Regions from separate parts of the Paenibacillus sp. TC-CSREp1 genome, predicted to be linked through region 1. Evidence: riboswitches for the same ligand, from Rfam matches in the RefSeq annotation. Region 1 holds a riboswitch; each other region holds the start of a gene.

Region 1 (6,202 bases):
ATAGTCCTTTTTCTTCACTTCCTGATACGGAATCTGTTGCAGACCTGTCCCGTTCAGCACAGGGAAGAGCAGCTTCATAATCTCCAGTGTAGGCTGGCGCGGCAGATTGATCTGATTATGAATGTTATGGTAGAGCGTGTCCGGCTCCAGCAGGAACGTGCTGTCCAGAATCATGGCATCTACTTCATTCGTCAGCAATCCGGTCTGCAAAGCGGTGCCTGCTCCCATGGAGAATCCCCATACGACCAGTTCCTGCGCTCCGCGCTGCTTCGCGAATTGAATAGCACCAAGCAGCTGCTGTGACTCGGCTTTGCCGCCTGTAGCTACAGCTCTGTTGATTTGAGAGGCAAAGCCGTAATCAAACATCACAACATTGAACCCGAGCTGGTGTGCGTAGTGGGCCAGATCATACATCGGCACCCAGGTTTCCTCGCGGTTGGCACCATATCCGTGACTGAAAATAATCGTTTTACCCGAGTCATTACTAGCTGGAATATACCAGCCCTGCATTGTGCGGCTGCCGTCTGCTGCCGGGAAGGTGATATCCTCGTATTTCATGTTTTTGGCCTGCATGGGATTCGAGAAAACAGGTGCGACTGTAGGGTTCGAAAGCACCCATGCAATATAACCGTGTAAGGCAATAAAACAAAACAACAGGAAAAATACAACGGAGAGCAGCAACGCTACGACAATATGTTTAAACCGAATCAGCCTTGGTGACAACGAAGAGGGCAGATCGGACACTTTGGTATGCAGCGGGGCTTCGCTCTGGGATGTCGAATACATGCACGCCCCTCCTTTAAAATTCAGTTAAGCGAAATTCAGTATACGATTACAACTGGCAAACAACAGCTATTTATTTTACTTAAAATCAAGCAGACATCCTGATGCTAAAGTCATGCTTTAGTATGGATTTAATTAAATGTGTTCCTATCTTTATCGTATGTTCCGATATAGTTAAAGTCAATTGATTAGCGCCATTTGTTACGCAATTGTTATATAGTTCTTTAGTTGTATAGATAACATTTCCATAGTGTGAAATTTACAGGAGATTAAGGTGCAAGAGAGATATGTGAAATGGCATGGTATTTTCAAGTTTTCGCCAGCTTCATCACTCTTTTCGGTTTACAGATGAGACCGTTTCTCATATAATTTATGTAACCAAGTTTCATGTGATGAAACATGAGGAGGGCATCATGCCATGGAAGACCGTAAGTTAACCGTCCGGGCTGTAGAACGGGCGCTGGATATATTACTATGTTTTACCACACGCAGTGATCTTGGACTCACCGAAATTGCCAGCCAGATCGGTTTGCACAAAAGCACGGTGCATCGCTTGATGGCTACGCTGGAGGATAAGGGCTTTGTCATTCGTGATGCGGCCACGGAGAAGTACCGACTGGGCATTCGCATCTGGGAGCTGTCTGCCCATATGTCACGCAGTGATGATCCTGCGATTCTATTGTTACCTGCAATGGAGAGGCTTCGCGATCGTTTGGGTGAAACGGTGAGTCTCTACCTCCGAGACGGCAGCGAGCGGATTCGGATTCAGGCGGTACAGAGTGATCAGGCCATTCGCCGGGTTGCGCCTGTAGGGGCCAGATTGCCGCTTTCCGTAGGAGCTTCCAGTAAAGTGCTGATGGCATTTGCCACGGAAGAGGACCGCGAAGAGCTGATGAACGGCCCGGAATGGCCCGTATTTATCGACCCGGCCGTGTATCTTTCGCAGATGGAAGACATCCGGGAGAGCGGGTATGCAACGAGCTATGAAGAGCGTGAGCCTGGAGCGGCTGCGGTGTCCGTACCGATTATGGATCGCAGGGGCAGCATTGCGGCAGCGCTTTCTGTGTCTGGCCCGGTCAGCAGGCTCTCACAGGAGACACTGCATGAGTATGCACCCGTGCTGAAGGAAGCGGCAGCGCAGATGGGACTTATGCTGTCGTAAATTCGTTGTCGTACTTTTTTGGAGTGAAATTGGCTCCAATATTTGTTCCAATAGAATTTGTGTTAAAGGGCTTTTGCTCCTGTTCCATCTGAACATACAAATTCTCTGGAATATAAAGGTTGTATTTCTAACCAGATTAAGCTACTCTGTAATGGACGGCCCGGCGGGGCCAGTTGAGCATCATCGTTGTAGTTGAACAGCGGCGTGTATGCCGTAATATGTTTACGTTACTGGGGGAGTCCGAATTGTCCGGACTGAGACGGGATCGCACGAGATTCCGGACCCTTTGCACCTGATCTGGATCATACCAGCGTAGGGAAGTAATCGGCCTTTTGACCACAAACACTATAGACGTTAACCAGGCGCAGATGCTGTTTTTGCAGCGAGATGCCTATGTTTACGTTTATAGTGATGGACATGAGTCGGTTCCCTCGGAACCGGCTTTTTTATATACAGCGGCAAGTTGAGCTTCGTATGTTGAGCGTCCGCCTTCGTGATATCCTTGATCTGATCGCAGATTGTGAGGCAGGGGTTAGACGACAGGGTGGAGCAACGAACAACAAAAGCGATGGAATAACCTGAACTCATCGTGAAGCCAATCCTGAATTCGACGCTGCCTGTACATAATAAGGTGTCTCCTGGATCAATGCGGCTGTGTGCGCAGGGTCATTCCTGTTGTGCTTCTGTGCTCTGGATGTTCTGGACAGGTGGGTGAGCCATGCAAAGCTGACACATTCGTGTACAAACGACACGGAGCCAAAATCACGGAGGAGGAGACAGGAGACATGAATACAGGTAACGAAACGGGGAAGCAGATCGGAACAGAGGAATTGGGGCGCGATGGTCATCCGGTGGAAAAGAAATCCGGAGCGGCGGAAGGGGTTCAGCCCTTCCCCGGCAGCCGCAAAGTATACATTCAGGGCTCACGGCCGGACATTGCTGTACCGGAGCGTGAAATTGCCCTTCATGACACGAATACTCCCCAAGGGGTGGAGCATAATGAGCCGCTGCGTGTCTACGATACAAGCGGCCCGATGACCGATCCCGAATTCCAGATGGATATTCGGAAAGGGCTGCCAGCGCTCCGGAATCACTGGATTATGGAGCGCGGTGATGTAGAAGCATATGAAGGCCGGGCGGTGAAGCCCGAGGATAACGGCTTGAAGCCTGGTGGACGAAGAGCCGGGGCGGAGGAGTACCCCGGATTCCGGGGGCAGCCGCTGCGCGCTCAGGCTGGGCGCTGCGTTACACAGATGCATTATGCGCGGCAGGGCATCATTACGCCAGAGATGGAATACGCCGCGATTCGTGAAGGCGTAGAGCCTGAATTTGTACGGCAGGAGCTGGCAAGCGGGCGGGCGATTCTACCATCCAACATCAATCACCCGGAGAGTGAGCCGATGCTGATTGGTCGCCATTTTCACGTTAAAATCAATGCGAATATCGGCAACTCGGCTGTATCCTCCTCCATCGAGGAGGAGGTAGAGAAGATGACCTGGGCGGTGCGCTGGGGCTCGGATACGGTGATGGACCTCTCCACAGGCAAGGACATTCATACGACCCGGGAATGGATTATCCGCAACTCTCCCGTGCCGATTGGTACGGTGCCGCTCTATCAGGCGCTGGAGAAGGTGAACGGAGAGGCTGAGGCTCTAACATGGGAGCTGTACCGGGATACACTGATCGAGCAGGCGGAGCAGGGCGTGGATTATTTTACGATTCATGCCGGCGTGCTGCTGCGTTATATTCCGATGACTGCGAAGCGGATGACAGGCATCGTGTCACGGGGCGGGTCGATTATGGCAGCGTGGTGTCTGGCGCATCATCAAGAGAACTTTTTGTACACCCATTTTGAGGAAATCTGCGAGATTATGAAAAGGTATGACGTGGCCTTCTCTCTGGGGGATGGACTGCGTCCAGGCAGTATCTACGATGCCAATGACGAGGCACAGATGGCGGAGCTGGCAACGCTCGGTGAATTAACGCAGATTGCATGGAAGCATGATGTGCAGGTGATGATCGAAGGGCCGGGGCATGTGCCGATGCACAAGATCAAGGAAAACGTCGATTTGCAGATGGAAATCTGTCAGGAAGCACCGTTCTATACCCTCGGCCCGCTGACCACTGACATTGCGCCCGGCTACGATCACATTACGTCTGCCATCGGAGCGGCGATGATTGGCTGGTTCGGTACGTCCATGCTCTGCTACGTAACACCTAAGGAGCATCTGGGGCTTCCCAACAAGGACGATGTGCGTGAAGGGGTTATCGCTTATAAAATAGCCGCACATGCCGCGGATTTGGCCAAAGGCCACCCACGCGCCCAGCGTCGGGATGATGCGCTGTCAAAGGCGCGTTTCGAGTTCCGCTGGCGGGATCAGTTTAATCTGTCACTGGACCCGGAACGGGCCCTGTCCTATCACGACGAGACGCTGCCCGCAGAAGGGGCGAAGGAGGCACATTTCTGCTCCATGTGCGGGCCGAAGTTCTGCAGCATGCGCATCACGCAGGACATCCGTGCCTTTGCCGCAGACCGTGGCTTGAGCGAAGAGCAGGCTGTAGCCGCCGGAATGCAGGCGAAAGCCGAGGAGTACCGGACGCGATCATAGGTGAAAAGGTAGCCGTAGTATCCTGTGGTATCGTAGCAGTAGCAGTAGCAGTAGAAGTGGAAGTAGAAGTAAAAGTGGAAGGAAGGCAGTTCCAGTAAATAAAAATGACCCGGAATTAGGCCTGTAGGCTTGAGTCCGGGTCACTTTTATACCGATGCAGGTTTAAATCTCGTCTCCCAATTCTAACGAATCCTACAAACCTTATTTGGCCGTTTTTGCCTCTGTTAAATTTCTAACGAATCACAGCGACGTTATTACACCCAAAATCGCTGCAAAACGAGAAATATACACCTGAAAACCTGAAATAGCGCTTCTAGGAATCGTTACATTTCCAACGGGGCTAAAAAGCACCAAATAGCGTCATCTGGAATCGTTAGCGGTACCTTTACTGACCTACTCCGTCCTCACCGGTCAAGCACCCACCAACTACTTCAGCTACTGACCCACCACGTCCACCGATCAAGCGTCCACCAATTACTTCAGCTACTAACCTACTACGTTCACCGCTCAAGCGTCCACCAATTACTTCAGCTACTAGCCTACTACGTTCACCGATCAATCGCTCACGAATTACTTCAGCTACTGACCTACCATGTCCACCGATCAACGGCCCAACAACTACTTCAGCTACTAGCCTACTACGTTCACCGCTCAAGCGTCCACCAATTACTTCAGCTACTAGCCTACTACGTTCACCGCTCAATCGCTCACGAATTACTTCAGCTACTGACCTACTATGTCCACCGATCAACGGCCCACCAATTACTTCAGCTACTAGCCTACTATGTCCATCGATCAATCGCCAACCAATTACTTCGGATACTAACCTACTACGTTCCTACCTATCAACTACCAACCGTTAACTCCCGTTTCAACTACCTGTCAAACACCTTTCCAACCTACCTGCTGCTCTATTTGCTCGTCCATCAACTCTATTCAACAGCAGTTCATCCTGCCGACACTCCAGCGATTTAGTCATAATATCCTTTAGTATAAACGGCTACTGTGGAGAAGCAGAGATGTTTCATCTCGTCCTGCTGGTTTTCGGCAGGCATCTCCTGAAACCAGGGCTCCTGCATATCCGCTCGGGTCATTGGCACGGGACGCCATAAAATCAGGCCGATCTCATCGAACTGGAAACTGCATCCAAGCTCGGGGTCCTCGCGGTCATAGGGGGCAATCTTGTCCAATTGCGGAATAAGCGTATCGGCTTCAGTGCCCAGCAGATCCAGCTCACCCAGTATACACTTGAACTCGTCACTTTCATAAAACTCAATAAATTGCGCTTTGCCTTGAGCATCATACTCCACTTTGGGATCAAAGGTGAAGGCGTCTGTCTGTTCAACTTCCTTCTGTGTCATGCCAAGCCGGATATCCCCGATGGATTGACCAGGTTCTACAGCGAGATGTTTCATGATTTCATTCCTCCAAAATTTAAAGTGTACATGTATGTAGCTGTGGTGATTCATGTAAAGACGAACCGCATAGGCAGGTTAAGTCAATTATGGGTGTATGGAGCACGTCATGCGGTGTAAAGGTTACTGATGGTGCATAGAGCACGCCATGCGTTGTAAAGGTTACTTATGGGTACATGGAGCTCCGGTGTGCTATGTGGGTTAACTAAGAGTACTGGAAGCACCATATATGC
Region 2 (6,202 bases), on a different contig from region 1:
AGTCAAACTCGGGCAGCTCGCCCACCCGCCGCAGCTCCACATTATCTTCGTCCGACAGACCTGCAGGTGTATCCGGTGATACCACATTCGGCACCAGCCATTGCAGTCTGGTTACCTCCTCCTGAATCAACGCCAGCTCTGCCTCTTTCTGCTCCAGCTCATCATTAAGCTGTTTCACCTGTGCCCGCATCGTCTCTGCTTGCTCCCGCTCTCCCGTCTGCATCAGCTTCCCGATCTCTGCCGACAATGTATTACGCAGACGCCGCCCTTCCTCTGTTTGCTGCAGCAGTGCTTTGCGTTCATTATCCCGCTGGATTAACACCGCAATATCCACTTTGATTTTTTTTCCGTCAGCTGCCGCCTGAACCTCTTCTGCATGTGCCCGAACCCACTTCATATCTAACATGGTCACCGTCTCCTTTGGTTAAAAAAATACAAAGAGCGCCCTCATCCCTTGGGACGAGGAGCGCTCTGCTCGCGGTGCCACCCAACTTGCCGAATCATTCAAATTCTTCTGATTCAGCCTCTTGGTCCGCGATAACGGGCGGTTCCGGTTAACTTGGGAAAGTTTCAATTCGCTCCCTGGCGAAAACGCCTCCGAGTTGGATTCTCTTCAACGGCATGATCCGATCTGTAATTGTGTTTACCAGTATATACGAAGACAGATTAAAATTGCAATCTCTCAAGCCCGATTTTTAGTAAAAACCAGAAAAATGAGTTCTTATGCTCGTTGATCCCTGTTAACACAGGCTCCTCTTACGCAGCTTTGCATTGTTAAATCAGATACAGCTATAATCGTATAAAGTGATTAAATGACTAATTTTCCATCCAACAATTGTTTGCCTTCAGGAGGAGATCAACGGTAAAAGGTCTGAATTCAAAATATTCCTCTATACAATAGAGTATATGTTATAGAATGGAGCTGTTTCTCGATGAACATGAATCCAAACAACCTGATTTCATCAGAGGCCGAGGCTGCCAACCAAAGAGCAGATGAACTCGTCCAACAAGCTAAACGCAGTATATGGGCTAGTGGCATCCTGACCACAATCGTTAGTGCTGTAATTTTGATTGGCCTATTTTATTGGATTGCTTATATCAGAACTTCCTGAGTCATTCGCCCCAAAAACAAAAATTAATCTGATTTTCAAAAGAGAAGGGTCAATATAAATTGCCCAGGAAATACTGATAAACCACTCTTCTCCTGAGAGATAACCGCTCTATTCAACGATGGATTCAAGCAGATACAGCTGTTTTCCCGCCCTTGAACAATCTGCTGAACAAATATCGCACGAGCGGTCCTAAAATAAGCAGCTGCAGTGGCAGAGCCAGACTAAAGTTACGTGCTATGGTATGCAAATACGCCCCAAATACAGATACACCATTTAATTGATCGGCAATATAGGCAGTCACAATGCCATACAGAGACATGATCAGAACCATACCAATGACCATAAACAATGACATGGTAATGATGCCTTTTACTTTACCTGACTTGGCAAATGGCAGGGAAAAGGCAATTTTTTTCGCAACAGGACCAACAATGAAGGATTCCACCAAAAATGCGATAATAAAGCAGATCACGAATTGAAGCAGGATCTGCATCATAGACATCTGGTCTAACATTCCCGTGTGCCACAGATTAAAGGTCATCATCACGAGAACCATTCCTGTACACATCATGATTCCAAAAATAACTTGTTCTTTCTTGCTTACTGGCATTACACTCATCCTTTCTGTAACTTGGATCATTATAGACAATTGCACTCCCCTCTCATAAGTGAACATTATGTGAACGTTTGGCGAATAGAGTATATCTGAAAACACGGAATGAAGCCCACTTCGCTGAATCCCCCTTCCAAACTGAACGTTTACCTCAGGCGTGCCGGGACACATCAAGGGAAAGTGACGCAGCAAGGGTTGAAAAGGCGGCAAAAGATGCATCTCCAGCGGTTTTCAAGACCCACCCTAGACACATACTCGTCACTGGCCTATAATTACACCTAGTAATGCCCGTAACTTCATAGTTTCCCAGGGGAGTCGGAATTGGCCGGCTGAGAGTGTATCCCATCAAGATACTAACCCTTAGACCTGATCTGGATCATGCCAGCGTAGGAATCGGAGTATATTGCAAGAGGCACAGCTATAAGCTGAACGCCCTTCTCTCAAACCTGCACGCGTCCCGGATTACGGGGGCGCTTTTTTTGTTTTCTTTTGACAAGCAGAAACAGAAAAATGTCGTCATCTGGATAACCCGCGAGGTATAAATCAGCCGATTTATGCAAAGGGATTGGATATGAAGCCAAGGAGTACCCCGTGCCACCCGGCCGGACAGAACGAAGGAGAGAGAATCGAATGAACTGGCGTAAAATGTTGGGAATGTTATTCATGTGTGTACTATTGGTGACCGTTGCAGCATGTGGCGGTAAAGAAGCCGCACCGGCCGATCAGAACGGAGGTGCCAGCACAGACAGCAAAAGTGAAGGCAGCAGCGCGGCACTGAAAGATATAAAGGTTGTGCTCGACTGGACCCCAAATACCAATCATACCGGTCTGTATGCAGCCGTAGATCAGGGATTCTATAAAGCAGCAGGTCTGAATGTCGAGATTGTGCAGCCAGGAGCTGGCGGTGCAGATACAATGGTCGCTTCTAACGAAGTACCGTTTGGTGTCAGTTACCAGGAGAGTGTGACTCAGGCGCGCACACAGGACGTACCTCTCGTATCGATTGCGGCAGTGATTCAGCATAATACATCCGGTTTTGCCGCTCCAGTGGATCGCAAGATTAAATCGCCGAAGGATTTCGAAGGCAAAACGTATGGCGGTTGGGGCTCGCCGGTTGAGGAGGCTGTGATGCAATCCATTATGGAGGGCGAAGGTGCTGACGTATCCAAAGTCAAAAATATTAATATGGGCGACGCGGACTTTTTCACAGCGGTCAAACGGGATATTGATTTTGCCTGGATTTTCTATGCCTGGACCGGGATCGAAGCAGAACTCCGCGGTGAACCCATCGACATGTTATATGTAAAAGATTACGCCAAAGCGCTGGACTATTACACACCTGTGCTTGTGACTAACGAGCAGACGATTCAGAAGGACCCTGAATTGGTGAAAGCTTTCTTGAAAGCCACTTCCGAAGGGTATCAGTATGCGATTGACCATCCTGAAGAGGCTGCGAACATTCTGATCAAGGCTGTACCTGATCTGGATAAGGAATTGGTGCTGGCAAGCCAGAAATGGCTCAGCCCGAAATACAAGGACGACGCACCTCGCTGGGGCGAGCAGAAGGAAGAAGTGTGGAAGAACTACACCGACTGGATGTTTAGCAAGAAGCTTCTGGATAAAGAAATTGACGTATCCAAGGCGTATACAAACGAATTTTTACCGCAGTAAAAATCGCTATTAATAATATTACCTTAGGTAATATTATCACTTTATGTAAAAACGTAATTTGATATTTACACAGAAACGTAAAGTGTAGAAGCGAAGCGATCGCCTATAGCTTTTTCTGTAAGAAAGCTACATCGGAAGCTTGCGCTTTCTCTTGATTTATTTGCTAAACACAATGGATAAGTTGATTTTTTGTACACAAGAACGGAGAGTACAGACCCCTCAGAAGAAGCGAAGCGGTCGCCTTTATCACCGGATTTTTCCCTTTGAAAAGGGAATCAAAAAAATCTGGGGATAACAGCGATCGTAGAGGGGACTGCACTCGGAGTGGCAATGTGTACAATCACTATTCTACTTATCCCCCCCACACCCGAAAGGAGTCTTGATCTCTCATGGCAAGCACGTTACTCAGCATTCAAGTGATACCGAAAACGCCAAACGGCGAGAATTCATACCCTTATGTAGACCGCGCGATTGAAGTGATTCAGCAGTCCGGCTTGAAATATCAGGTTAATGCACTCGACACCACGATGGAGGGCGAACTTGAGGAACTACTGGAAGTGGTCCGCAAAATGCATGAGGTGCTTGTGGAAGCCGGCAGTCCAAGCATCATCTCCCAGATCAAAATCGCACACAGTCCAGACGGGTTCAGCATGGATATGCTGACGGAGAAATACCGCTAATGTCTGCCTATTTCAAAAGTGTATGGCCGCCACTTGTGGCGGTTATTCTCTTTATTGCGATATGGCAAGGGGCGGTTTCCCTGTTCCATATTGAGAAATGGATGCTGCCTGCGCCGTCCGACATCGCTCGTGAAGCAGCTTCACAGGCCGATCGTCTCGGCATGCATGCCTCTGCAACGATCCAATTAACCCTGATCGGCTTTGCGGCCGGAACAGCCGTTGGCCTGGTCATTGCGATGGTGCTGCATCTCATTCCTTTTCTCAAATCAGCCTTGTATCCTTTACTTATTCTTAGTCAAAATATTCCGACCATCGCGCTGGCACCGCTTCTGCTGATCTGGTTTGGCTTTGGCCTGCTACCCAAGCTGATTACGATTATTCTGGTCTGCTTTTTCCCGGTAGCGGTCGCCGCTATGGACGGACTCACACGCACCGATGCTGCGATGATGAACTACATGCGTATGGCTGGCGCGAAGCGCCATCATATCTTCTGGAAGCTGGAGCTTCCTCATGCCCTGCCATCGGTATTTTCCGGCATCAAAATTGCCGCCACTTACAGCGTGATGGGTGCAATCATTGCCGAATGGATCGGTGCAGACAAAGGCATCGGCTATTATATGATGCTGCAAAAGTCAGCGTACCGTACAGATCGTCTCTTTGTAGCGATCATGATTATTGTGGCGCTCAGCCTGCTGCTGTTCCTGCTCATTGCCTTGCTGGAAAAGCTACTTGTACGCTGGCGTCCGCAAAAACGTTAAACCTGTACCACGAGTCTGTACTTAGGATGTGATCACCAAATGAAACAGCTACAGGACAAACCAGATACAGGCATAGAAGCGACCAAACACGGTCACACAGCGTTGACTGGAGCAGGCATATCCAATACGCATGATGCTCGCCTTGCTTCTGTCGCCACTCAGGTTGCTGGTCCAACCGATACTGCACGCACGTCTAATTCGGCAGTTGCATCTGTTCCGCCTGCGCTGGATATCGTGGATGTGCATGTATCTTTCAAGGAACGGCGGCGTAAGCTGCCCGTGCTAAACGGGCTGTCCCTCACGGTGGAGAAGGGGGAATTTGTCGCCATCGTTGGCCCGTCCGGCTGCGGTAAAAGCACCTTGTTCCACATCATTGGCGGTTTGTTGAATCCGCAGGCGGGCGAGGTGCGGATGAACGGCAAGCCGGTTACGGGGCAGCGCGGGCATATCAGTTATATGCCGCAGCAGCCTGCCCTCTTCCCTTGGCGGACGATTGAGGACAATGTGCTGCTCGCGGGCGAGGTAGCCTCTGCCGCAGCTTTCACTGCCTCCAATGCTCTACCGGCTCAGCGCCCCGAGGCTCTCGCCGAGGCCAGGCAGTGGCTAGGCAGCGTTGGTCTTGCCGGATTCGAGCGGGCATATCCTCATCAGCTGTCAGGCGGGATGCAGCAGCGTGTGGCTTTCCTGCGTGCATTGCTCAGCCCGCAGGAGCTGATGCTGCTGGATGAACCATTCAGTGCGCTCGATGCCCTGACCCGAAGCGACATGCAGCGCTGGCTGCTGGATATCTGGGAACAGAACCGCCGCTCGGTGCTGTTCATCACGCATAATATCGAGGAGGCGCTGCTGCTGGCGGATCGGGTGTATGTGTTATCCAATCGGCCAGCAGCTGTGCTGCACGAGGTTCAGGTTCCTTTTGAACGTCCAAGACGAGAGGAGATAACCGAGGACCCTGCTTTTCTCGAACGCAAACGGCAAATTGCCCAGTGGATGAAAGAAGAACAGCAGAAAGCCCGCCTATCTTGATATTTGGATAGCGCGGGTTTTTTAGTTAATTTTTCCTCCATTAGGTGATCCATGTGATGGGAATTGGCGTTATATACTATGTAAACCGATACAAGGAGGATTCCCTCATGCACTCTCAAGCATTCGCACCGTTAATCGACGCTCATATTCATTTGGATAAGTATACTCCAGAGGAACGAATTGAGCTGCTACTCAGCTTGCCGAATCATCAGGTTGAAGCCGTGATCGCCGTTTCTATGGATTTAGCTTCTGCTCAGGCGAACCTGGAGCTTGCCAAGCAGTATGCACGTTCCATTTTTCCAGCCTTCGGATATCATCCCGAGCAGCCGCTGCCATCCGCAA
Region 3 (6,202 bases), on a different contig from region 1:
TCGCCGTGGGGGATCAGAAAATAAACAATTTTGCGATCGGCGGGGGCAGACTGGTCAAAAGAACAGCAGTTGTTGGCGGGCTCGATCCCGCAACAGGTATTAAATATCATTATCCTGCCACCTGCAATCCTGGCTTTCGTGCTCAAGAGGTGTTTACGACATCGAGGCAGGCATCGGCTCAAGGTTATTTTGAATATAATTGCTCTGCTCAATTTTCATTACTTTCAGAAAAGACAGAACCTGTGCTAAAATAAAGGTTCAAAAATTAACTAAAGTCATGTAAATAGATAGGAGCAGCCTCATCTTATGAGTTTATTGTCTGTAGAGAATGTCAGTCACAATTTTGGAGACCGTACATTATTTAAAAATGTTTCTTTTCGTCTGCTTGCCGGAGAGCGCGTCGGCCTGGTCGGGGCCAATGGTGCAGGTAAATCAACCCTTATGAATATCCTCACGGGTAAACTGCTGAAAGACAGCGGTAAAGTGGAATGGACGCCTAAAGTCCGTTATGGATATCTGGATCAGCATACAAAGCTGACCCCTGGCAAAACGATTCGTGATGTACTGTAGGATGCTTTTCTGCCACTGCTTGAGCTGGAAAAGGAGCTGATGCAGATCACCGATCAGATGGCCGATGCAGATCCGGACAGACTTGAGCAGCTGCTGGAGGAAATGGGTGAAATTCAGGAGCAGCTGGAGCAGGGCGATTTTTATCTGATTGATGTCAAAGTGGAAGAAATGGCAAACGGTTTGGGGTTAAATGCGATTGGTCTTGATCGGGATGTTGCTGCCCTGAGCGGTGGACAGCGCACTAAGGTGTTGCTTGCAAAGCTGCTGCTGGAGAAGCCAACTGCCTTATTATTGGATGAGCCGACAAACTATCTTGATGTAGAGCACATTGAATGGCTGACGCGTTATTTGAAAGACTATCCGCACGCCTTTCTGTTGATATCACATGATACAGAATTTATGAATGAAGTTGTGAATGTGATTTATCATCTGGAATTTGCCAAGCTCACACGCTACGCTGCCAATTATGAGAAGTTTCTGGAGATGGCGGATATGCAGAAGGCGCAGCATATTGACGCTTATGAAAAGCAGCAGGAATATATTAAAAAGCAGGAGGACTTTATTCAGCGGAATAAAGCTCGTGCATCCACCTCGGGACGCGCAAAAAGCCGGGAAAAGCAGCTTGGCAAAATTGAGCGGATTGATCGTCCGGACGAAGCGGCAAAACCAACTTTTAAATTCAAGGATGCCCGTGCAAGCAGCAAAACCGTGTTTGAAGGTGTTGATTTTGAAATTGGTTACACGTATCCGCTCCTGCCAAAGATGACGATGACCATCGAACGCGGAGAGAAGATTGCTATTGTGGGCTGTAACGGTGTCGGCAAATCAACACTGCTCAAGACAATTCTGGGTAAAATCCCGCCCATTAGCGGTAAAACCTTTCTCGGAGATTATCTGGAGACGGCATACTTCGAGCAGGAAGTACGTGCTGCAAATATCACGCCGATTGACGATGTGTGGAATGAGTTTTCTCATCTGACTCAAAATGAAGTGCGTGGACATCTGGCCCGCTGCGGCCTCAAAAATGAACATATTACACGTCCTTTGAACATGCTGAGCGGTGGGGAGCAGGCTAAGGTTCGTTTGTGCAAGCTGCTAATGCGTGAAAGCAATTGGGTGCTGTTTGATGAGCCAACGAACCATCTGGATGTTACTGCGAAGGCCGAGCTTCAGCGTGCGTTGAAGGAATACAAAGGAACCGTTTTGCTTGTATCCCATGAACCTGATTTTTACGAAGGCTGGGTCACCAAAACGTGGAATGTGGAAGAATGGTCTGAAAAAGCACGATGACAAAAAAATCCGACTGTGGTAATATAGGCTACAACTTCAACTTCATATGAACACTAGGGGGGCCGCACGATGCGGCTGAGATGGAAGAATGCGATTCCGGACCCTTTGCACCTGATCTGGATCATACCAGCGTAGGGAAGTGGCGCGTTTCAGCATAATGACAGTAAGTGATCCTTTTATGAACGAACAGGAACCTTACTATACAGTGATGCAGGCATGAGTTACCGCCGAACGGTTATGGACTTAACTGTTTAACAGGTATTAGCTGCACGCTCGTTATTTAACTGGACCTTTGTTTATACGCAGCCACTCCTACGGGAGTGGCTTTTTTGTGTTATGCCATTTCCGTACTTTATGCTGAACCGATGAGAGGAAGGACAACGTGAACAAAACAGAACTTGCGGCAGAAAGTAATGAAAAGAATAAACCGCTGATCGCTAACTCTCCAATGCAAATGGACACATGCAGCCCGACATGCTGCCAAGATGACTCTTCCTTTGAACTGCATGTTGTGTCTACCAATAAGGGTGAGCGAACCACGGTACTGAATGTTGTCAAGCAGATATGGCCTTGGGTGGATTACATTCATATCCGGGAAAAACAGCTCTCGCTGCAGCAGCATTTCATCTGGGCCAGCCACATGACAGAGTCAGGGGTTCCATCCTCACGTATAGTCATCAACGGGGCCAATCCGTTTGTGCCCAGCGAATTTTGCCGGGGTGCACACTGGAGTCAGCAGATGCTGACGAAGGCGGATGTGAGCATAAATGCTGTGAATAAGGGGGAACGGATGCGCTTGGGAGTATCGGTGCACTCCTTAAATGAGGCACGTGTGGCAGCGGATTACGGTGCAGATTACCTGTTCTTCGGGCATGTGTATACAAGCCGAAGCAAGCCTGACTTAACGCCCAGGGGGTTGGAGGTGCTGGCTGAAGTATGCTCAGGCGTTGACATTCCTGTGATTGCCATTGGTGGTATCCAGGCATCCAACATCCAGGCGGTGCGGTTAGCGGGAGCTCGTGGCGCTGCTGTGATCTCGAGTGTATTTCAGCATGAGGACCCAGCTCATGCGATCCGTCTTATAAAACAGGCTGCAGAAAGAGTAATATGAATGTTTCAAAATCAAGGAGATGAGCACATGCAAAAGCGAGGAACCGTCACACGGGATCAAGGTTCTGATGATCAATCCAGATGGAATGCATGCTATGCCTCGGATGAAACATATGAATCCGATACTTCATATGAAACTGCCAATATCCCGCGATCTGTATCATCCGGCATGCAGCATGCAGAAACCATTATTGTTGGCGGAGGCGTTATAGGCTGTGCTATTGCCTATGAATTGACACGAAGAGGACATGAAGTGCTTCTGATCGAGCAAAACGAGATTGCCAGCGGAAGCTCCTGTGCAGCTGCGGGAATGCTGGCTGCGGATAGTGAGGATTTTGCTCATCCTGTTATTGCTCAGGCTGCTCTTGAAAGCAGAGCATTGCTGCACAGTCAAAAGGATCAATTGTCTGCTCTATCGGGCATGGAACTCGGGTTGAGGCAGAGCGGATTCATCACACCGTTCAGATCATACAGTGAAATAAGTCGTTATAAGGAAAATCGAAGAGTCTTGCCACTGACGGAACAGCTTTGGTGGGATAGAAATACGGTGCAGCGAGAAGCAGGCTGGCTTAATCGGGATACGTATGGTGCTTATTACCGATCATTGGAGAGTGAAATTCTGCCCGTGTCGTTGACCAGAGCTTATGTGAGGTCAGCACACAGGATGGGCGCCCGGATATGGGAAGGCGTCAAGGATATTCAATTAATAGTGAATCAATTTGGTGTACAAGGGATTGCTACCCCGAAGGGAAATGTTACCTGTAAACACGTAATTATAGCCGCTGGCTTGAATGGTGAAACGCTGCTGCAGCAGGCTGGTATCAACCTGCCTTCAACTCCGGTCAAAGGCGAGGTAGCTGCGATTCAATTTCCGGCGGACCAAACAGCTTACAAACCGGATCGCACGCTTTATGCGGAGGATGTCTACATCGTTCCAAAAGCGAATGGAGAGGTGTGGATCGGGGCTACGAGCTGGCCCGGGAAAAAAGATCACAGCGTATCAGCCTATAGTGTGCAACGATTGCTTAGTAGCGCAAGCAGCTGGGTTCCTGGCATCAAAGAAGCTCATTTCTTGCGGGCGTGGGCAGGTGTAAGACCTTCGACTCCGGATGGTCTTCCGTATATAGGAGAATGCGAAAACATGCCTGGTTTGTTTACTGCCTATGGGCATTACCGCAACGGAATATTGCTCAGTGCGGTAACCGGACGCTGGATTGCAGACATGCTGGAGGGCAAAAGTGCTGAGGATATTGGGATTGAAGCCTTATCGCCTAATCGATTGAACAGAAAGGAAGTTGTGCGTTGAACATTATCGTGAACGGACAGAAGATGGAAATTGATGATGATTTGAATCGGGTGGACAAATTGCTGCAATCCTTTAACCTGCAAGTGAAAACGGTTGTTGTAGAGCTGAATCGTAACATTTTGACAAAGGATCATCATGAAACAACAGCGCTGAGAGAAGGCGATCGAATCGAAATTGTTCATTTTGTCGGTGGGGGCTAAATTAAGATAGGTCGCAGCATAGTTAATCATTTAAATTTGGGAGAGTGATGATATGCTTCATATCGGAAAATATGAATTTAATTCAAGACTGCTGCTGGGAACAGGCAAGTTCACGGATTTGCAAGTTCAGAGCCAGGCTGTGGATGCCTCGGGTACAGAGATATTGACCTTTGCGGTACGCCGTTTGAATCTGGAGGAGGCGGGTAAGCAGCATTTTCTGGACACGCTGGATTTAAGTAAATATACACTCCTGCCAAATACGGCAGGTGCCTCAACTGCAGAAGAGGCGGTGCGGATTGCGGAGCTTGCACGGGCGTCAGGACTTTGTGATATGATAAAAGTTGAAGTCATCGGAGACGGAGTAACGCTGCTTCCCGATCCGCTTGAAACGTACAAGGCTTGCAGCATTTTGCTGGAAAAAGGCTTCACGGTGCTGCCTTACATTTCGGACGACGTTATTTTAGCCAAACGACTGCAGCTGCTGGGAGTTCATGCGGTGATGCCGGGTGCTTCTCCGATTGGTGCGGGCCGAGGCATCATTAATCCATATAATCTGGAGATAATTATTGAGCAGGCCGTTGTGCCCGTCATTGTTGATGCAGGTCTGCGCTCACCCAAGGATGCTGCTTATGCCATGGAACTGGGAGCAGACGGTGTACTCCTGAACACGGCGGTATCCGGATCTGCTGATCCGGTCAGCATGGCGAAAGCGATGCGGCTGGGGGTGGAGGCAGGAAGGCTCGCGTATACGGCAGGCATGATCCCGGTGAAGCGTTATGCGGCAGCAAGCAGTCCGGCGGAAGGAATGGTTCATACATGACAGAACAGTTATACCAAGCGGAGCAGGGCGATCGTTATTCCAGACAGGAGCGATATGCTCCTCTCGGCCCAGAGGGTCAGGCCAAATTAAAGGACAGCAAGGTATTAATTATTGGAGCAGGCGCACTTGGAACAGGTATTGCCGAAACGCTGGTTCGCTCTGGTGTTGGACAGATAACTATTGTCGATCGGGACTATGTGGAATGGAGCAACCTGCAGCGGCAGCAGCTCTATGTTGAGCAGGATGCAATAGAACGCATGCCCAAAGCCATGGCGGCAGTCAAACGTTTAACTGCGATTAACTCGACCGTTCACATTGAAGCCAAGGTGATGGATGTACGCGTAGACGAACTGGAAGAGCTCATCCCGGAGGCCGATCTGATTATGGATGCAACCGATAATTTTGATACAAGGTTACTCATTAATGATATGGCTCAGAAGCATCAGATTCCATGGATTTACGGGGGCTGTGTCGGCAGCTACGGGATTACGTATACGTTTTTGCCCGGGGAGACACCTTGTTTGAACTGCCTGCTGGGCGAAGTGCCTCTTGGCGGAGATACCTGTGATACGTCGGGAATCATTCCTCAAGCGGTACAGATGGTAACGGCGAATCAGACAGCGGAAGCAATGAAGCTGCTTAGTGGCAACACAGCGGCTCTTAGACGAAAGCTGTTGTCTTTTGACGTGTGGCGCAACGAGTACATATCCATTAATGTGGATGGAGCGAAAAAGCAGGACTGTGCTTCATGCGGCCCATCTGCCACGTATCCGTTTCTTTCGGCATCCAATCTGGAGAAAACGGATGTACTTTGCGGCAGAGACACGGTGCAGATTCGTCCTGCGCGGCCCATGCGGCTTGATCTTCAGCAGACAGCTGATCGTCTGACTCGGCTTGATGAAGGAA
Region 4 (6,202 bases), on a different contig from region 1:
ACAGCTCAGTTGTACACGGATATGAGTATGATGAATCTGGTGTTTAACGGAGAAATGATCAGTGCATTTGCAGAAACATTCACGGAATATTTCAGTGAGCCCATCGATCTGTTGTTTGTCGTTCTGGCTATCGTCTCCGCATGGCAGATTCCAGGCCGGATGGCGAAAACAAGCATGGCTTCAGAAGCGTCAACCTCGGATCAAACACCTAGAGCTTAACATAGGTCAGGTTGAATTCGGAAGTGGAAGCATAGATCAAGATTCACCAAGAAGATATTAAAAAGTATTCGGAGTGCGTCCCATCCGTAGGGATCACATTGCGGCCGTAATACGTTTAGCTTCTAAAAGGATTAGGACGTTACGCCAGGGGCGTACGTCCTTTTTTGATGTGAGGGCATTGTTCTGAATGGGAAGATGAAACTGCATGTATGATCGCAGCAGGTTTACCTCCTAGAGTATGGAGCAGGAGTGCAGTATGTCCTTGGAAGCTATTCGTTGCGGTCGGCAAATATGGCCATCGCTTGGCACATAAACTGTGCCAGTCCCTCGCCAAACTGATCCATATTTCGAGTGAAGCGTTCATCCTCTACATACATTTGCCCAAGTCCTTTGAAGGCAGCTGGAGTGTAGTTTCCAATCTGATTCAAATACATATACCATTGCTTGATCTCGGCCTGTGCTGCTGCGGAATCAGGCGCTGTGTGGCGAAGTGCTGCCAAGCGTGCAAAAATATCGTTCATTTGTTTAGCCAGTTCTTTCTGTTTGTTCGCAGGTTGCTGCTGTAATTTCTGGTTGGCCTCATTCACGGCCTGATCTCCCCAGCGTTCGCGCGCTTCTTTTTCGTAAGGGTTATGGCTGAAATCGAAGCCGTGGAATTGCTCTTTGGCAGTCATCTTAATTTCTCCTCTCAGGTGTAATACGGTTTTATCAATGGTTGCAATCATCTGGTCCAGACGCTGACGTTTTTCGAGCAGAATGAGCTTGTGCATATGCAGTGCTTCCTCCGCGCTGAAGGTCGGGTCATCTATAATATTTTTAATTTCTTTCAGGGAGAAGCCCAGCTCTTTGAAAAATAAAATCTGCTGCAACCGTTCCAGATTGGCGTCGGAATACATGCGATATCCGGCAGCGGTAATCTCGTCCGGGACAAGCAGCCCGATCTCGTCATAGTGATGCAGTGTGCGCACACTGATGGAAGCCAGTTCAGAGACTTCCTTAACCTTCATGGCCATGAGTAAGACCTCCTTACAACATGAATTGTACAGTGTCACGTTGCGTGAGAGTCAACATGTATTTTTCGGAGGTGAGCTGTCGATGAGGGGATTATATATGAGGTGCTTGAGAGGGAATTATACATGATGTATTTGAGAGTGATTATATATGAAGTACAAGAACAGTAAAAGATTCATCGTTTAGATGGCTGGTACTGAAAGGTTAAGGATGCAGCACCGCACGGCTGCATCCTGGTTTGTGGGTGTGTGGGGAGCGCGGCTATGCCTGCTCCCCAAGCGTGATCGCAGCGAGCTGTGTAGCCGCTGCGCGCACATCGGCCGCACCCGCGATGGCGGAGATGACGGCTACGCCGTCGGCTCCAGCCGCCATCACGGCGGCCGCGGTATCGGGCGCAATGCCGCCGATACCAACCACCGGAACTGCGATGCCTGCGGCGCGCAGTTCCGCAACCCCGGCGGGGCCCAGCACAGCGTGGGCATCCGCTTTGGAGCGCGTCGGGTACATCGGCCCGACGCCAAGATAGCTTGCGCCCGCCTGCACGGCACGGCGGGCTTCAAGGGCGGAGTGGGCGGATACGCCAAGCATCCGCCCTTCGCCAATGCGGGCGCGCACCAGCGCCGCGTCCGCATCGCCTTGGCCGACATGCACGCCGTCGGCCTCCACCTGCACAGCCAGCTCCATATCATCGTTCACGATGAACGGTATCCCGTGCTGGCTGCACACCTCGCGAAGCCGCAGCGCAAGCGCTGTGCGGGCTTCGCCTGCCAATGCTCCAGTTCCCTTCTCGCGGAACTGGAACATCGTAATGCCGCCAGTAATCGCCTGGCGCAGCACCTCCACCGGGTCACGCGTCGTATTGATGCTGCCCATTACCAAATACAGCCGCAGCGCGCGGCGCACCGTCTCTGCATCCCATACCCGCATTAGCGCTCACCCCGCTGTCTGCGCTGGTACGCAAAGTGATTCGTTGGTCCGTGCCCGGCCCCGATTCCCAGCTCATCTTCGATGGCTGCCTGGATAAACGCTCGCGCGGTTGTAACGGCAGCCACAACAGTCGAACCCTTGGCCAGTTCGGCCGTAATGGCAGCAGAGAACGTGCAGCCTGTACCATGGGTATGCCGTGTGTCTACCCGAGCATTCTCCAGATAATGAAAAGACTGCCCGTCATACAAAACATCCACAATCATGCCGCTTCCCGCATCATGTCCCCCTTTGATCAAGGCATATGCTGTGCCCATCTGCACTAATCGCTTTGCGGCTTCTTCACGTTCGCTCAGACTGTTAATGCTCATGCCTGTGAGCAGCTCCGCTTCGGGAATATTGGGCGTGGTAATCAAGGCATGAGGCAAAAGCTCCTCAATGAGAGCTTGTACGGCCTCCTGCTGGAGCAGCGGCGCTCCGCCTTTGGCTACCATTACCGGATCAATAACCAGATTGGACCAGCCGTATTGCCGCCATTTGCTTGCAACGAGACGAATAATCTCGGCACTGTACAGCATGCCGGTTTTGACTGCATGTGGTTCAAAGTCTGCTCCCGTCGAATCAAGCTGCTGGGCTATGCCGGCATAACTGATGGGGAATACACCTTGGACACCTGTTGTGTTCTGTGCCGCAATGGCTGTGATCACCGTCATTCCGTATACTCCAAGCTCCTGAAAGGTTTTGAGATCTGCCTGGATACCTGCACCACCGCCGTTATCGGCACCTGCTATTGTCAAAGCCTGGGTTATATTCATCTTGCACCTCCGCGGATCTGACGGATCTGTGAATGTTCTGATACGAACTCGGGTGTCACCTTCGCAAGCTGGTTTAACAACTCCATCTGGAAGCTGCCTGGACCCTGCTGAGCTGTAAGGGCGGCAGCTTGTTCGGCTGCAACACCGTAAAAAGCAACAGCCTCGACAATGCTGTTCAGTAAATCATCTCCCGGCCGGGCAACTGCTGCAAAAGCGCCAACGACCGAGCTGAGAAGGCATCCCGCGCCGGTGACCTTCGTAAGCAGTACATGTCCGTTGCTGATGAGAAACGTCTGATACCCATCCGTAACGATATCGTACTGACCCGTAATAACAACAATACATGCAAGCTGCTGTGCAGCCCGTTCCGCGATGCTGATCCGGTCTTCTTCACCTTCCCCGGCATCCACACCTTTAATACTCCAGGGTACACCTATGACATGAGCAACCTCGGCAACGTTCCCGCGCAATACAGTAAGCCGAAGGTCACGAACAAGCTGCTGCACCGTCTCCGTGCGATATGCAGTTGCCCCGGCACCGACAGGATCAAGCACAACGGGTACATGATGCGCATTAGCGGACTGTCCTGCCAGCCGAATGGCTTGAACTACCTTTTCATCTAATGTACCGATGTTCAGCACAACTGCGCCAGCGATACTTGCAACGTCAGCAACTTCTTCGTGAGCATAGGCCATGAACGGAGAGGCTCCAAGGGCAAGCAGGCCATTGGCAGTGAAAGGGGCTACCACCAGATTTGTAATGTTATGAACCAAAGGATTAAGTGCACGTACACGCTCAAGATAAGACAACGTCATTACCTCCTTGATCTAAAATGAATTGCATGGTGAGACAAGCTGGTATTTACATCCAGACCATTACATCGAAGAACTTGCAATACGGCTTATTCACACATGAATCCCGATGAACATCCGTTTTGTACCCAGATTTTCTAAGGTCATACAAGGGAAAGTTGTACACTCATCTGGCTGTTATCCTCCCGATCGCAACGGCCTCTGTAACAGCTTTTTTGTACAGCTTGTGTTCGAGCTATCGCTTCCCTTACTTTGAACTTCGTTCAAAGCCAAAAGCAGCTCCATTTTGATCATTAGCTCCGGCAATTTATCTACCGTTTTTAAGGTTCATACGCGGCGAGAGCAAGTCTTTAACGAATTCCCGTCCATGCCCATGCGATGAGAAAACAAAAAAAGCCCCACTCATTTCCAGAGGAAATGAGCGAAGCTATAGAGGTTTTACCAGCATGGACTCTGCCAAATCAATGGAGAATCCTTTATCCACAAGAGCTGCTCCACTTCCCTCCGCTGGTATGATCCAGATCAGGTTCAAAGGGTCCGAATGATATATTCGTCTCAGCCGTAAGGCTCCCCCAGTGTGATGTGCAAAATATGCAGTTATGATCCAAGCATATATCACATGCGTCCAGAATGTAAAGAGGGCATGAGACTTGACGCTTGTTTTGGCAACGCTGCGGTTTACCGATTTACCTTCGCTCGTTAACCCGATATAATGGGGATTGGCCCATATGGCCGCATAAAGAATGAGGGCAGGAACTGTTTCACTTTCCTCCCGGCAGAATGGGGACCCTGAGTTGAAAACGTTCAAGAAAGTATATATCGAGATCACAAGCATCTGTAATCTGGCATGCAGCTTTTGTCCACAAACGAAAAGAGCCAAAGGCTTTATTGACCCTGAAGTGTTTAATCATATATTGGATCAGATCAAACCGCACACCAAACATATTTACCTGCATGTCAAAGGCGAGCCTTTGCTGCATCCCAAAATCGACCTGCTCCTGGATTCCGCTCATGCGAAGGGATTCAAGGTTAACATTACAACCAATGGTACACTCCTGCCAAAGACACAGCATAAACTGCTGGGCAAACCTGCATTGAGACAGATGAATTTCTCCCTGCACAGCTTTGACGGACATGAGGGATCAACGGATCGTGATGGTTATTTGCGCAATATTTTGACTTTCGCTCGTGAAGCTGTGAAGCATAATGTTATTATTTCGTTCCGGCTGTGGAATCTCACACAGGATAACTTTACGAATGCCCAGATGAATCGAAATCGGGAAACGCTTGAGGTGCTGGAGCGTGAATTCAATCTGGACTTCCGTATTGAGGAAAAGGTCGTTCCGGGCAGCGGTGTCAAAATTGCACCGAATGTATATCTGAATCAGGACCACGAATTCCAATGGCCAAGTCTGGATGCACCGGAAGATGACGGAAAAGGCTTTTGCCATGCGCTGCGCAGTCAGGCTGCGGTGCTGGTGGATGGAACGGTTGTTCCATGCTGCCTTGATGGTGAAGGTGTTATTAACCTTGGCAATATTCATGAGCAGTCTTTCTCCGAGATCGTTGATGGGGAGCGGGCCAACAATCTGGTATACGGCTTTTCGAAACGGGAGGCTGTGGAGGAACTGTGCCGCAAGTGTGGATATCGCCAGCGGTTTGGCACGGGTGCTTGAGGCTGGATGACTCTATGCCCTTCGGATTTTGACCGATTTGAGAGATGAGACCCTATTGTCTGTAAGCAGCCAATAGGGTCTTTTCTGTTATTTTGCGCTCATGAACAAGGGGTAAAAGCAGCATACTGCTAGTTAATATCGGTACATATTAATAAATGCGAATTGTAGAAAGCTGAGACCACATCTGTATTACTACCGGAATTGGTAAATCTAATCCAGGGATTATTCCTGTAATCCTCCTTTTTTTGTAGGATTGAATCAGGTTCCGAACAGGGGGTGTGCCGTTTACCTCAAAAAGGTTCCTGTAGACAAGCCAGCGGCTTGTTCAACGAAATACTCAAATCAAGGGAGGATGTTGATGATGAAAAAAATGTTAACGCTCTTGTTGTCTGCCGGTCTCGTTGCTTCTGTATTTGGTGTAATGCCTGTTGCGGCTGCACCGACCGTCGTCAATTCAACCATCGTGGTACCAAAGGGCACGACTTATGATGGGCAGGGAAAAACGTTTGTAGCGAATCCCTCTACATTGGGTGACGGTTCTCAAGCGGAAAATCAGAAACCTGTATTCCGGCTGGAAGCAGGAGCTACGTTGAAAAACGTTATTCTTGGTGCACCTGCAGCGGACGGTGTGCATTGTTACGGCAGCTGTAATATTTCCAACGTTGTATGGGAGGATGTAGGCGAGGATGCATTGACATTAAAATCTTCAGGGACCGTAAATATCACTGGCGGTGCAGCATATAAA

Evidence for each region. Region 1 has a riboswitch for thiamine pyrophosphate ahead of thiC (phosphomethylpyrimidine synthase ThiC). Riboswitches for the same ligand answer to the same signal wherever they lie in the genome.
Region 2: another riboswitch for thiamine pyrophosphate. It lies ahead of ACQSGY_RS22235 (ABC transporter substrate-binding protein); the one in region 1 lies ahead of thiC (phosphomethylpyrimidine synthase ThiC).
Region 3: another riboswitch for thiamine pyrophosphate. It lies ahead of ACQSGY_RS08195 (thiamine phosphate synthase); the one in region 1 lies ahead of thiC (phosphomethylpyrimidine synthase ThiC).
Region 4: another riboswitch for thiamine pyrophosphate. It lies ahead of thiM (hydroxyethylthiazole kinase); the one in region 1 lies ahead of thiC (phosphomethylpyrimidine synthase ThiC).

The regions. Positions count from the first base shown of each region.
Region 1 covers NZ_JBNOKM010000036.1:8,517-14,718, reverse strand. Annotated here, with positions in the region: gene ACQSGY_RS29725 (alpha/beta hydrolase) at 1-786, opposite strand, end outside; gene ACQSGY_RS29720 (IclR family transcriptional regulator) at 1,202-1,945, shown strand; TPP riboswitch at 2,168-2,281, shown strand; gene thiC (phosphomethylpyrimidine synthase ThiC) at 2,731-4,554, shown strand; gene ACQSGY_RS29710 (hypothetical protein) at 5,526-5,969, opposite strand.
Region 2 covers NZ_JBNOKM010000015.1:78,689-84,890, forward strand. Annotated here, with positions in the region: gene serS (serine--tRNA ligase) at 1-406, opposite strand, end outside; gene ACQSGY_RS22230 (hypothetical protein) at 1,237-1,722, opposite strand; TPP riboswitch at 2,024-2,136, shown strand; gene ACQSGY_RS22235 (ABC transporter substrate-binding protein) at 2,356-3,396, shown strand; gene ACQSGY_RS22240 (MTH1187 family thiamine-binding protein) at 3,786-4,076, shown strand; gene ACQSGY_RS22245 (ABC transporter permease) at 4,076-4,834, shown strand; gene ACQSGY_RS22250 (ABC transporter ATP-binding protein) at 4,874-5,860, shown strand; gene ACQSGY_RS22255 (TatD family hydrolase) at 5,968-6,202, shown strand, end outside.
Region 3 covers NZ_JBNOKM010000004.1:350,457-356,658, reverse strand. Annotated here, with positions in the region: gene ACQSGY_RS08205 (hypothetical protein) at 1-254, shown strand, start outside; partial or broken gene ACQSGY_RS08200 (ABC-F family ATP-binding cassette domain-containing protein) at 307-1,860, shown strand; TPP riboswitch at 1,906-2,015, shown strand; gene ACQSGY_RS08195 (thiamine phosphate synthase) at 2,243-2,971, shown strand; gene thiO (glycine oxidase ThiO) at 2,999-4,276, shown strand; gene thiS (sulfur carrier protein ThiS) at 4,273-4,476, shown strand; gene ACQSGY_RS08180 (thiazole synthase) at 4,529-5,296, shown strand; gene ACQSGY_RS08175 (ThiF family adenylyltransferase) at 5,293-6,202, shown strand, end outside.
Region 4 covers NZ_JBNOKM010000020.1:2,078-8,279, forward strand. Annotated here, with positions in the region: gene ACQSGY_RS25250 (hypothetical protein) at 1-219, shown strand, start outside; gene ACQSGY_RS25255 (MerR family transcriptional regulator) at 489-1,232, opposite strand; gene thiE (thiamine phosphate synthase) at 1,492-2,157, opposite strand; gene thiD (bifunctional hydroxymethylpyrimidine kinase/phosphomethylpyrimidine kinase) at 2,157-2,969, opposite strand; gene thiM (hydroxyethylthiazole kinase) at 2,966-3,784, opposite strand; TPP riboswitch at 4,264-4,365, opposite strand; gene ACQSGY_RS25275 (radical SAM/SPASM domain-containing protein) at 4,576-5,457, shown strand; gene ACQSGY_RS25280 (pectate lyase) at 5,819-6,202, shown strand, end outside.